One region of the Rhizobium sp. CECT 9324 genome, then DNA from elsewhere that is predicted to be linked to it. Evidence: predicted binding sites of a transcription regulator. Region 1 holds the regulator's gene; each other region holds the start of a gene.

Region 1 (3,198 bases):
AAGAACTTACCGGTCCGGCCAACGCCCGACTGCACTTCATCGAGGATCAGCAGCAGATCATGCTCGTCACAAATGGCGCGCAGCTCGCGCAGCATCTCGACGGGGATGGCGCGGATGCCGCCCTCGCCCTGAACCGGCTCGACAAGAATGGCAGCCGTCGCATCGGAGATGGTCGCCTTCACGGCATCGATATCGCCGAAAGGAACCTGGTCGAAACCCGGAGCCTTGGGTCCGAAGCCCTCGAGATATTTTTCCTGGCCGCCGGCGGCGATCGTCGCGATGGTTCGGCCGTGGAAGGCGCCTTCCATGGTGATGATGTGGAATTTCTCCGGGTGGCCCTTGGTGAAATGATAGCGGCGCGCGGTCTTGATCGCACATTCCAGCGCTTCGGCACCGGAATTGGTGAAGAAGACACGATCAGCAAAGGTGGCTTCGGTCAGGCGCCGGCCGAGCATTTCCTGGCCAGGCACATCATAGAGATTGGAGACGTGCCAGAGCTTTTCGGCTTGCGCCTTCAACGCTTCGACCAGATGCGGATGGGCATGGCCGAGAGAGTTGACGGCAACGCCGGCGGCAAAATCCAGGTAGCGTTCTCCGCTCTCGGTAACAAGCCAGACGCCCTCGCCTCGCTCGAAACGCAGTGGCGCCCGATTGTAGGTCTGATAAAGCGGCGTCGCTTTGGTCATGGCTATCATCATCCTTGATTGGCGGCGTTCAGCGGCGACAGAACAGCCGTGGGCAGGTCAAAAATTAAAAATGCCGCCTTGCGGCGGCGGGGGCACTATCGGCATTTAACCCAGCAATGTCAACGAAACTTACTGGAAAATGAGGGCTTCCGGGCATTTGCCGCGACCACCGGACGCCATGGCGCCGGGTCCATTTGTGAGTGTTGCAGACTTGACTCACTCGGGAAGCAAGTTGGGGAAAACCGGGAAATCGATTCCAGATGATTCTCCCGACTCTTGTCACAGAGTCACCCGACCAGTAGGTTAACATTCAATAAATTGAGCAATGCGGCGGAAATAGTCACCGACAGTAACGAGGCGGTTTTTGTTTCGAATTCGTTCGAAGCAACGGTGAGGGATTCTGCCATCACACACGCGAGCGGCGGAGAATTACAGCATGAACTGGACTGATGAACGCGTTGAGAGACTAAAGCGCCTGTGGGCCGAAGGCTTGAGCGCGAGCCAGATCGCAGCGCAACTAGGCGGCGTCAGCCGCAATGCGGTTATCGGCAAGGTACACCGGCTGAACCTGCCAGGTCGCGCCAAGGCCGGCGGAAGCACATCTGCAACCCGCGCCGCCAAGCGTCCGGCACCGGCAACGCAGCGTCCAGCGGCATTCCAGGGCCGCACCGCAACGACGACCCGCACGGTAACCCGCGCGGCTGGCGGCAACATGCTGAAAGAAGAGGTCGAAGTCGATATCTTCGAAGAAGTCGAAGTCTCGCGTCCGTCGAATGTCGTGGTGCCGATTTCGCGTCGCCTGGCCTTGACCGAACTGACCGAGCGCACATGCAAGTGGCCGATCGGCGATCCGATGAAGGACGATTTCCACTTCTGCGGTTGCGAAATCAACGATGCCTCACCGTATTGCGGCTACCATGCCAAGATGGCCTACCAGCCGGTGAGCGAGCGGCGTCGGGCGGCCCGCTAAGGGCCGACGGCAAACGCCAGATACAAAAAAAAACGGGCCGCTGGGCCCGTTTTTTTTATTGCGCGCTGTACCCTGCCGAGGGTTCAGACTTCCATGGAATAGCCCGCACCGCGGACGGTGCGGATGACATCCTGCATGTTGGAAAAGTTCAACGCCTTGCGCAAGCGCCCGACATGCACATCGACCGTGCGTTCGTCGACATAGATGTCATGGCCCCAGACGCCGTCGAGCAACTGCGAGCGTGAAAAAACCCGACTGGGCGAAGCCATGAGAAACTCGAGCAGCCGGAATTCCGTCGGCCCGAGGCGCACTTCGCGGCTCTTGCGATGGACACGGTGGGTCTCACGATCCAGTTCGATATCACCGCAACGCAGCACGCTCGACAGAACCTCGGGCTTAGCACGGCGCAACATCGCCTTCACACGCGCCATCAGTTCCGGCGTCGAGAACGGCTTGACGACATAATCGTCGGCACCAGTCGCCAGGCCCCGGACGCGCTCGCTCTCTTCGCCACGCGCCGTCAGCATGATGATCGGCAGCCGCTCGGTTTCCGGGCGCATGCGCAGGCGCCGGCACAATTCGATGCCTGAAACGCCCGGCAGCATCCAGTCGAGGATCAGCAGGTCCGGCACGCGCTCCTGGAGACGAAGCTCGGCTTCGTCACCACGCAGAATGGTCTCGACCTCGTAGCCTTCGGCTTCGAGATTGTAGCGGAGGAGGACGCTCAACGCCTCCTCATCCTCTACGACAGCTATTTTCGGCAGCATGGAAGGCAAAACCCCATTTGTGACGGCTTACTCGTTGATCGCGCCGACGGAGGACGTCAGGTCTTCCTTCGGACGCTCGCCCTCGGGCTGGGCACCGGTCGTCATGTAGTAGATTGTCTCGGCGATGTTGGTCGCGTGGTCACCGATACGCTCGATGTTCTTGGCGCAGAAGAGAAGATGCGTGCAGCTGGTAATGTTGCGCGGATCTTCCATCATGTAGGTCAAGAGCTCGCGGAACAGCGAGGTGTACATGGAGTCGATCTCTTCATCGCGGTCGCGGATCGATTTTGCCTTTTCCGCCGAACGGGTGGTGTAGACGTCGAGCACTTCCTTGAGCTGGGCAAGCGCCAGGTCGGAGAGATGTTCGATGCCGCGGGCGAGCTTGCGAGGGATGCCCGAGCTCTGAACCGCCATGACGCGCTTGCAATTGCTCTTGCCGAGATCGCCGACACGCTCGAGATCGCTGGCGATGCGCAGCGCGCCGATGATTTCGCGAAGGTCGGCGGCGACCGGCTGACGGCGGGCGATCATGACGATCGCCTTGTCGCCGATTTCGCGTTCGGTGGCATCCATGATCACGTCGTCGGAAATGACCTTCTGGGCGAGTGCGCCATCGGTATTGACCAGCGCACGGACGCTTTCGGCGACCATCTGTTCCGCCATGCCGCCCATCTCGGAGATGCGGCGCATCAAGTATTTCAGCTCGTCGTCAAAGGCCGACAAAATATGGGAAGAAGACATGTTTTAGCTTCCTGATAAGAGAAACGACTGCAAG
Region 2 (3,198 bases), 340 kb from region 1:
CGACCTTGCCGTCGCCCGCCTGCTGTCGCACCGGATGATGGTGATGAAGGACGGCCATGTCATCGAACAAGGGCTCACCGACCGCGTGCTCGACGATCCCCGCGAACCCTATACCCAGCTGCTCGTATCCTCGATCCTGCAGGTCTGACGGAGAAAAACCATGGCAACGCCCCTCGTCGTCTCCGAAGTCTCGAAGAGCTTCACCATGCATCTGCGCGGCGGCCTCAAGCTGCCCGTCGTCGCCAATGTCTCGTTTTCGGTCGCCACCGGCGAATGCGTCGTGCTCGGCGGTCCGTCGGGCATCGGCAAGAGCTCGATCCTGAAGATGCTCTACGGCAACTATGCCGTCGATGCCGGGCAGATTCTGATCAACCACCAGGACAAGATGATCGACATCGCCAGCGCCGATCCGCGCCAGGTGCTGGAGGTCCGACGTGGCACGCTCGGCTATGTCAGCCAGTTCCTGCGCACCGTACCGCGGGTCTCGACACTGGATGTCGTGGCCGAACCGCTGGTTGCCCGCGGTGTTTCGACCGAAGAGGCCCGCGCCCGGGCCTCCGAATTACTGGCAAAGCTCAACCTGCCGCACGATCTCTGGCAATTGCCACCATCGACCTTTTCCGGTGGCGAGCAGCAGCGCGTCAACATCGCCCGCGGTTTCATCACCGACCATACGATCCTCTTGCTCGACGAACCGACAGCATCGCTGGATGCGGCCAACCGCGCCGTCGTGGTCGAGATGATCCGCGCCAAGAAAGCGCAAGGCGTCGCGCTTCTCGGCATCTTCCACGACGAGGAAGTGCGTGAACTGGTGGCCGACCGCATTCTCGACGTTTCGCAATTTTCACCTCGGAAAGTGGCCGCATGAGCAAGCAACTCGGTCTTGAGCCCTACATTCACGTGACAGCACGGGTGAACAATTCCACGCTCGGCCGCTATATCGAAGTGTCGGAACGCTGCCGGCTCGAAGAAGTCGAGATGGGCGATTATTCCTACATCATGCATGACGGTGCCGTCTGGTGCGCGACGATCGGCAAGTTCGCCAACATCGCCGCCAGCGTGCGTATCAACGCCACCAATCATCCGACCTGGCGGGCAACGCTGCATCACTTCACCTACCGGGCAGCGGATTATTTCGAGGGCGCCGAAAACGACCACGACTTCTTCGAGTGGCGCCGCGGGAACCGCGTGACCATCGGCCACGATGTCTGGATCGGTCACGGATCAACCGTGCTGCCCGGCGTCACGGTCGGCAATGGCGCGGTGATCGGTGCCGGGGCCGTCGTTTCCAAGGATGTCGCACCCTATACGATCGTCGGCGGCGTGCCGGCCAAGCTCATTCGCGAGCGGTTTCCCAAGGCGGTGGCGGACGGCATGGAGCGGCTTGCCTGGTGGGACTGGGCGCATGACCGGCTTTTTGCAGCACTTGAGGACTTTCGTGCACTCAAGGCAGACGCATTTGTCGAGAAATATTCGTGATTATCGATAATAATCAGTATTTTAGATCATTTTACAAAACCGACATGAAACTGACATTCGGACTTCACGCAAAGCCACTAGATCGGAGCACGTTCCGTAGACATGATGGCGAAGGACCCAAGATGCGTTTCAAGTTGGAAAACCTCAATCGCCAGTTCGGCAGCAACAAAGCCGTCGATTCCGTGACGCTCGATATTCCGGCCGGCCAGATGGTCGGCGTGATCGGACGCTCCGGGGCCGGCAAGTCGACACTGCTGCGCATGATCAATCGGCTTGTCGATCCAACCTCCGGCAGCATCCGTTTCGGCGATACGGAAATCTCGACACTGCGTGGTGCGGCCTTGCGCAATTGGCAGCGCGACTGTGCGATGATCTTCCAGCAGTTCAATCTCGTGCCGCGCCTCGACGTGTTGACCAATGTGCTGCTCGGCCGTCTGAACCATCGCTCCACGACGCTCAGCCTGTTGAACATCTTTACCCGCGAAGAGCGCCTGATGGCGATCGCAGCCCTCGAGCGCCTCGGCATCGAACAGACGGCACTTCAGGCCGCCGGCACGCTTTCGGGTGGCCAGCAGCAGCGCGTGGCGATTGCCCGTGCGCTGATGCAATCGCCGAAGATGGTTCTCGCCGATGAGCCGATCGCCTCGCTCGACCCGCTGAACGCGAAGATCGTCATGGACGCCCTCAAAAACATCAACGAACAGGATGGCATCACCGTCGTCACCAACCTGCATACGCTCGATACGGCGCGCAATTATTGCGAACGGATCATCGGCATGGCGCGGGGCCGCGTCGTCTTCGACGGCACGCCGGGCGAGTTGACCGCCGAGGCGGTGCAGGAAATCTACGGCTCGGACCAGCATGGCGCCGGCATCGACGAAACGATGACCTCGACCAGCATCAATATTCCCGCCCATCAGAACAATGCGGCGATGCAGACCCCATCAGCCGGCCTTCGCCCCTTGGTCACCGCCGAGGCCTAAGCGCCCGCAAAGATCGCAAGCCCGCGTCAAGGGCGACCGGTTCCAGAACCACCTCACGCATCCTATCGAACAGGAGATGAACTCATGTTGAAGAAGACTTTGCTTGCCACGGCAGCTCTCGTCGCTCTCGCCGGCTCCGTCCATGCCGAAGACCTCAAGGAATTCCGCATCGGCATTCTTGGTGGCGAAAACGAAGCCGACCGCCTGCGCAACTACCAGTGCATGACCGACAAGCTGCCGGCCGTTCTCGGCGTGGAAAAGGTCTCGCTGTTCCCGGCCGCCGATTATGACGGCGTTATCCAGGGCCTGCTCGGCGGCACGCTCGACTATGCCGAACTCGGCGCCTCCGGTTATGCCAAGATCTACCTCGCCAAGGCTGACGCCGTCGAGCCGATCCTGACCACCGTCCAGACCGACGGCGCAATGGGCTACTACTCGATCATGGTTGCCCGCAAGGACAGCGGCATGACCAAGGTCGAAGACATCAAGGGCAAGAAGCTCGGCTTCGCTGACCCGGATTCGACATCGGGCTACCTGATCCCCACCGTCACGCTTCCGGAAGCCATCGGCGGCCCGGTCAAGGAATTTGTCGCTGAAACCGGCTTCGGCGGTGGTCACGAGAACCTGGTTCTCGAAGTGCTCAAGGGCACGTTCGATGCCGGCACGACCTTCGGCTCCGGCGTTGGCGATTTCAAGGACGGCTATACCTCCGGCAACCTGCGCAAGATGGTCGACA
Region 3 (3,198 bases), 650 kb from region 1:
GCGGCGCTGAAGGCCGACGGCACGTTCGACGCGCTGAACAAGAAGTGGTTCCTCGACTACAAGATGGGCGAATGAGCCCGCTGGCCATAAACGGCGTCAGGGCCGCTGGCTGATGAGCTTCCAGACCCTGCCGCAAGGCAATCAGAAGGGCGACCGACCCTGGTGGTTGGTCGCCTTTGTCGTGCTGGCCGTCCTGGTCGGCCTCGTCATCGTGTTCAGCGATCTGTACACACAAGTGTTCAACACGGTCGCCAAGGGCATCTGGGTGACGGTCTTCGTAACGCTGACCGGTTTCCTGCTGGCGACCACGCTCGGGCTGATGATCGCGCTGCTCGGCATGGCCGACAGCATGGTGCTGCGCCAGATCGCCCGCTTCTATGTCGAGGTGGTACGCGGCGTGCCGATCCTCGTCCTGCTGTTTTATGTCGCCTTCGTCGGCGCTCCGGGCTTTGTCGCGCTCTACAACCTCATCGTCTCGCCACTGACGGCCGCCGGCTATCTGGAGCCGATGGTGGTGCGCGACGTCTCTTTGATGTGGCGGGCGATCATCGCCCTGATGATCGGCTATTCGGCCTTCATCGCCGAAATCTTCCGGGCCGGCATCCAGTCGATCGACAAGGGCCAGATCGAAGCGGCCAAGGCGCTTGGACTCAGCCGCAGCCAGCGGTTCCGCCTCGTCGTTTTCCCGCAGGCGATCCGGGTGATCTTCCCGCCGCTGTCCAACGATTTCGTCGCCATGGTCAAGGATTCGTCGCTGGTCTCGGTGCTCGGCGTCGCCGACATCACCCAGATGGGCAAGGTCTATGCCTCCGGGTCGTTCCGCTTTTTCGAGACCTATTCGATCGTCGCCTATGTCTATCTGGTACTGACGATCGGCCTGTCACTGATGCTGCGCGGCTTCGAGAAGCGCATGCGCGCGCGGGCCGAGCGCTCCTGAGTTTTTCGGCCGGAAGCGGAAGACCATTCTTTCCGCTTCCGGCCGATCCAGCCTCAATAGATTTCCGGCACATACATTTCCTGCGGCACCGGATGGCGAAGGTAGTCGCTGTTGCGCACCCGGTCCGGCAGGACGACCTGTTCCTTCGGCACGCTTTCATAGGGGATCTGGCCGAGCAGATGGGTAATCATGTTCAGCCGCGCCTTCTTCTTGTCGACCGCCTGGACAACCCACCACGGCGCCTCGGGAATGTGGGTGCGCTCCAGCATCTCTTCCTTGGCCTTGGTATATTCCTCCCAATGAATACGGCTCTGCAGGTCCATCGGTGACAGTTTCCACTGCTTCAGCGGATCGTTGATGCGCATGCGGAAGCGGAATTCCTGTTCCTCGTCGGTGATCGAGAACCAGTATTTGAGCAGGATGATGCCGGAGCGGGCCAGCATGCGCTCGAATTCCGGCACGGAGCGGAAAAATTCCTCCAGTTCGTCCTGGCTGCAGAAACCCATCACCCGTTCGACGCCGGCGCGGTTATACCAGGAGCGGTCGAACATGACCATTTCGCCGGCCGTCGGCAGATGATTGACGTAGCGCTGGAAATACCACTGGCTGCGTTCACGTTCCGTCGGTGCGGGAAGCGCCACGACGCGGCAGACGCGCGGATTGAGGCGCTGCGTCACGCGCTTGATTGCGCCGCCCTTGCCGGCCGAATCGCGACCTTCGAACAGCAGCACGACCTTGAGTTTCTTGTAATGCACCCAGTCCTGCAGCCGCACGAGTTCGTGCTGCAGCTTGAACAGTTCGCGGAAATAGACCCTGCGGTCGATCGTCGGCTCGGACAGGCCCTCGGCGACGAGTTCGTCCAGCCGCTCCTCTTCCATCTCCAGTTCCAGTTCCTCGTCGAAGCTGTCGATGATCTCGTTCTTGATGCGGTTGACGTCGTCATGCGTGGGCGCGGACATAAAGGCTCCTTCCGGGTTCGAACGGCAGATCAACGCATGTTTGCGCGAATGCTTTATGACAGCTGGAAAATGGGCCGGCCAGCCCGGCTCGCCAAACCATTGCGTGATGCGTGCAGGACGATAACGCCGCCGGTTACTGCCACATTGCCGACCGCACGAAAAACTGCTAAAGAACCGCGCATGGGATCGAAATTCGGATGCCTCGCGCCAGACATTTTCGTGCTGCAAGACCACAAGCGTCTGCCGGCACGCTTTTTCGCGCGTGTCTCCGGGGCGCTCAACAGCCGTCTAGTCTAGGACGCCGTAACGCCGGTTTGCCGTTTGGCGACCACACGCCCGATTGCCATCTATCATCTTCACACGGATATAAAGCCATGAGCGCACCGCGTACTCTTTACGACAAGATCTGGGACGACCACATGGTCGATCAGCAGGACGACGGAACCTGTCTTCTCTACATCGACCGTCACCTCGTTCACGAAGTGACGAGCCCGCAGGCCTTCGAAGGTCTGCGCATGGCCGGCCGCAAGGTCCGTGCGCCGGAAAAGACGCTGGCCGTCGTTGACCACAACGTACCGACCTCGCCGGATCGCCATCTTGGCATCAAGAACGAGGAAAGCCGCATCCAGGTCGAGGCGCTCGCCACCAATGCCGCCGAGTTCGGCGTCGAATATTATTCGGCCAGCGACAAGCGCCAGGGCATCGTGCACATCGTCGGTCCGGAACAGGGCTTCACCCTGCCGGGCATGACCATCGTCTGCGGCGATAGCCACACCTCGACGCATGGTGCTTTCGGAGCCTTGGCGCATGGTATCGGCACGTCCGAAGTCGAACATGTGCTGGCCACCCAGACGCTGATCCAGAAGAAGGCCAAGAACATGCTGGTGCGTGTCGATGGCGTTCTGCCGGAGCATGTGACCGCCAAGGACATCATCCTTGCCATCATCGGCGAAATCGGCACGGCCGGCGGCACCGGCCATGTCATCGAATTTGCCGGCGAAGCCATCCGTGCGCTGTCGATGGAAGGCCGTATGACCGTCTGCAACATGACGATCGAAGGCGGCGCCCGCGCCGGCCTGATCGCGCCGGACGAAAAGACCTTCGAATATATCAAGGGCAAGCCGCGCGCGCCGAAGGGTGAACAGCTGGAACAGGCGATCGAATACTGGAAGACGCTGCAGAGCGACGAAGGCGCCCATTACGACCGCGTCGTCGTGCTGAACGCCGCCGATCTGCCGCCGATCGTCTCCTGGGGCTCCTCGCCGGAAGACGTCGTTTCCATCCAGGGCGTGGTACCGAACC
Region 4 (3,198 bases), 2.1 Mb from region 1:
TCTCGACCCGCTGCACGGTGCCTTCTGCGAGCCACTCGCCTGCTGCCTGCACGGTATCGACATTGCCGGGATCAGGGCCGGCTCATCCGTCGTCGTGCTCGGCGGCGGCGTCATCGGCCTGTTGACCCTACAACTCGCCCGCCTCGCCGGCGCAACCACGGTGATCCTTTCCACCCGGCAGGCATCGCGCCGCGCGCTTGCCGAGGAAATCGGCGCCACCGCAAGCGTCGATCCGACGACGGACGATATCATCGATCAGATAGCCGGCGCGAACGGCCTGATGCCCGGCGGTGTCGATGTCGTCATCGAATGTGCCGGGGTCGCCGAAACCGTCCAGCAATCGTTCCGCCTGGCAAAAGCCGGCGGCACCGTTGTCATCCTCGGCGTCATGCCTCAGGGCGCAAAGGTCGAAATCGAACCTTTCGACATCCTGTTTCGGGAGCTCAAGGTGCTCGGTTCCTTCATCAACCCCTTCGTCCATCGCCGCGCCGCCGATCTCGTCGCATCGGGCGCCATTGAAATCGACAGGCTGATCTCGCGAAAGGTATCGCTCGAAGACGCTGTCGACGTCGTTTCCCAGCCGCCGGCAGCTGGCGAGGTCAAGGTCCTGATCGTGCCGGGGCTGACTACCGGTTAGTGGCGCTCAGGCGGAAGACGTCTTCGGTGCAAACACCAGCAATTCCTCGAAATGGTTCATGTCGTCGAAAATGCAGAAGGCCGGCGGTTTGAGTTCGATCACCGGCACCTGGTCTGCAATCTCGTGGACGATGTCTTCAAGGAAAGGCTGCCAGCGCAGAATTTCCTGATCGTCGAACCGCTCCATCAGATAGGCAAAGGTAATATGAAACTCGTAGGTTTCGTGATCCGGATGACGATAACCGAGCAGGTCGGCAAGACGATTCCGCCATTCCTTCAGCGCCATCCGGTCTTCGCCTGTCACGCCACTCAGTATCAATCCGTTCGGGGTTGCCCTCGTCACCTCGACATCAAACGCGACGCAAGGTTCGAAGCCCACCAGCCTGTCGAGAAAAATCGCCGTCATGTCTTCGATCGGCGTATCAAGCGGCACATCATTGGGCCAGAATGGCAGGCTTCTTTGATATTCGATAATCCCCTGAAACAGGGTCATGTGGAGGCTGGAGATCGGCGTAAATGCCAAAAGCCGCGCTTCAGGCATTCCAAGATAGCGGTCTCGTGCCGCAACAATCGCTGCTTCGGTTTCCGATCCGACTGGCAAATGGCAAACCACGGTATTGCCCGGCTCGGGCAGAAATGTCCCGGACGCGTTGTAGCGGGTTCCGAGATGCCGGATGGCGCCCGGCGCGTAAAATTTTGAGAAGGCATGGAGGCGCGGTGCAAGTTTTTCAATCGACATCTTAACATCCTAGGGACACGGAAGCCTGCCCTATCTCCGGGCCAAGAAACCTGTGTGACAGCCCACCGTTACGAGACCGAACCACAGGCGAAATTCGCACTCCCCAACTTTCCTGCTAAGCCTTCATTTATGGGGTTCCGCTCGGCAAAAACTTTCCCTATAAGCCGCTTCTAGCCTGAAAAGACCATCTATCTGCGCCCGGCCGGTGAGCTCATCACCTTGGCCGGTTTTTCGCGCAGGTCACAGAACGGATAGAGCCATGCCCAAGCGCCAAGATATCAAGTCCATCCTCATCATCGGCGCTGGTCCGATTGTCATTGGCCAGGCATGCGAATTCGACTACTCCGGCACCCAGGCCGTCAAGGCGCTGAAGGAAGAGGGTTACCGGGTCATCCTGGTCAACTCCAACCCGGCGACCATCATGACCGATCCGGGCCTCGCCGACGCGACCTACGTCGAGCCGATCACGCCGGAAGTTGTTGCCAAGATCATCGCCAAGGAACGCCCCGATGCGCTGCTGCCGACCATGGGCGGCCAGACAGCGCTGAACACTGCACTCTCGCTGAAGCGCATGGGCGTGCTCGACCGCTACAATGTCGAGATGATCGGCGCCAAGCCCGCCGCGATCGACATGGCCGAAGACCGCGCCCTCTTCCGTGAAGCGATGACCCGCATCGGCCTCGAAACGCCCAAGTCGATGCTGGCCAATGCCACAGAGATCAAGGACGCCGACCGCAAGACCCATGAGACCGAGCGCAACAAGGTCAAGGCCGAGCTTTCCGGCGCCGACCTCGACAAGGCGCTGGACGAGCTGGAAAACCAGTGGAACCTCGGCGAGACCGATCGCAAGCAGCGTTACATGAGCCACGCCATGGCGATCGCTGCCCAGGCACTCGACGTCGTCGGCCTGCCCGCCATCATCCGCCCGTCGTTTACCATGGGCGGCACCGGCGGCGGTATCGCCTACAACCGCTCGGAATTCTACGAGATCATCAATTCCGGCCTGGACGCCTCGCCGACCACAGAAGTGCTGATCGAAGAATCGGTTCTCGGCTGGAAGGAATATGAAATGGAGGTCGTCCGCGACAAGGCGGACAACTGCATCATCATCTGCTCGATCGAGAACATCGACCCGATGGGCGTGCACACGGGCGATTCGATCACGGTTGCGCCAGCGCTGACCCTGACGGACAAAGAATACCAGATCATGCGCAACGCCTCGATCGCGGTCCTGCGCGAGATCGGCGTTGAGACCGGCGGCTCGAACGTGCAGTTCGCCGTCAACCCGGCCGACGGTCGCCTGGTGGTGATTGAAATGAACCCGCGCGTCTCGCGTTCTTCCGCTTTGGCATCGAAGGCGACCGGCTTCCCGATCGCCAGGGTCGCCGCCAAACTTGCCGTCGGCTACACGCTCGACGAACTGGAAAATGACATTACCGGCGGCGCGACGCCTGCATCTTTCGAACCGTCGATCGACTATGTCGTCACCAAGATCCCGCGTTTTGCTTTTGAAAAATTCCCGGGTGCGTCTCCGGTCCTGACCACCGCGATGAAGTCCGTCGGCGAAGTCATGGCGATCGGCCGTACCTTCGCCGAATCGCTGCAGAAAGCCCTGCGTGGTCTCGAAACCGGCCTGACCGGTCTCGACGAGATCGAAATTCCCGGCGTCGATGCCAATGGCACAAGTGGCGACGACAAGAACGCCATCCGCGCCGCCATCGGCACGCCGACACCGGACCGCCTGCGCATGGTCGCCCAGGCCCTGCGTTTCGGCATGAGCGAAAAAGAGGTTCATGACGGCTCCAAGATCGATCCGTGGTTCA

Evidence for each region. The regulator PhoB, encoded in region 1, activates phosphate uptake and scavenging genes when phosphate is short. The targets are predictions, from matches to a motif close to TGTCATNNANCTGTCAT.
Region 2: a site for PhoB is predicted at 1,520-1,536, ahead of phnC (phosphonate ABC transporter ATP-binding protein). Genes of this name have one in related genera too.
Region 3: a site for PhoB is predicted at 1,941-1,957, ahead of ppk2 (polyphosphate kinase 2). Genes of this name have one in related genera too.
Region 4: a site for PhoB is predicted at 1,419-1,435, ahead of LQ231_RS15165 (DUF1868 domain-containing protein). Genes of this name have one in related genera too.

What each region holds. Positions count from the first base shown of each region.
Region 1 is NZ_CAKKMZ010000001.1:1,017,652-1,020,849, reverse strand. It holds gene LQ231_RS04870 (aspartate aminotransferase family protein) at 1-686, opposite strand, end outside; gene LQ231_RS04865 (GcrA family cell cycle regulator) at 1,123-1,656, shown strand; gene phoB (phosphate regulon transcriptional regulator PhoB) at 1,740-2,423, opposite strand; gene phoU (phosphate signaling complex protein PhoU) at 2,451-3,164, opposite strand.
Region 2 is NZ_CAKKMZ010000001.1:674,517-677,714, reverse strand. It holds gene phnK (phosphonate C-P lyase system protein PhnK) at 1-148, shown strand, start outside; gene phnL (phosphonate C-P lyase system protein PhnL) at 161-868, shown strand; gene LQ231_RS03125 (DapH/DapD/GlmU-related protein) at 865-1,479, shown strand; gene phnC (phosphonate ABC transporter ATP-binding protein) at 1,602-2,462, shown strand; gene phnD (phosphonate ABC transporter substrate-binding protein) at 2,547-3,198, shown strand, end outside.
Region 3 is NZ_CAKKMZ010000001.1:364,159-367,356, forward strand. It holds gene LQ231_RS01675 (transporter substrate-binding domain-containing protein) at 1-75, shown strand, start outside; gene LQ231_RS01680 (amino acid ABC transporter permease) at 113-937, shown strand; gene ppk2 (polyphosphate kinase 2) at 991-1,896, opposite strand; gene leuC (3-isopropylmalate dehydratase large subunit) at 2,271-3,198, shown strand, end outside.
Region 4 is NZ_CAKKMZ010000001.1:3,114,370-3,117,567, forward strand. It holds gene LQ231_RS15160 (zinc-dependent alcohol dehydrogenase family protein) at 1-637, shown strand, start outside; gene LQ231_RS15165 (DUF1868 domain-containing protein) at 644-1,375, opposite strand; gene carB (carbamoyl-phosphate synthase large subunit) at 1,635-3,198, shown strand, end outside.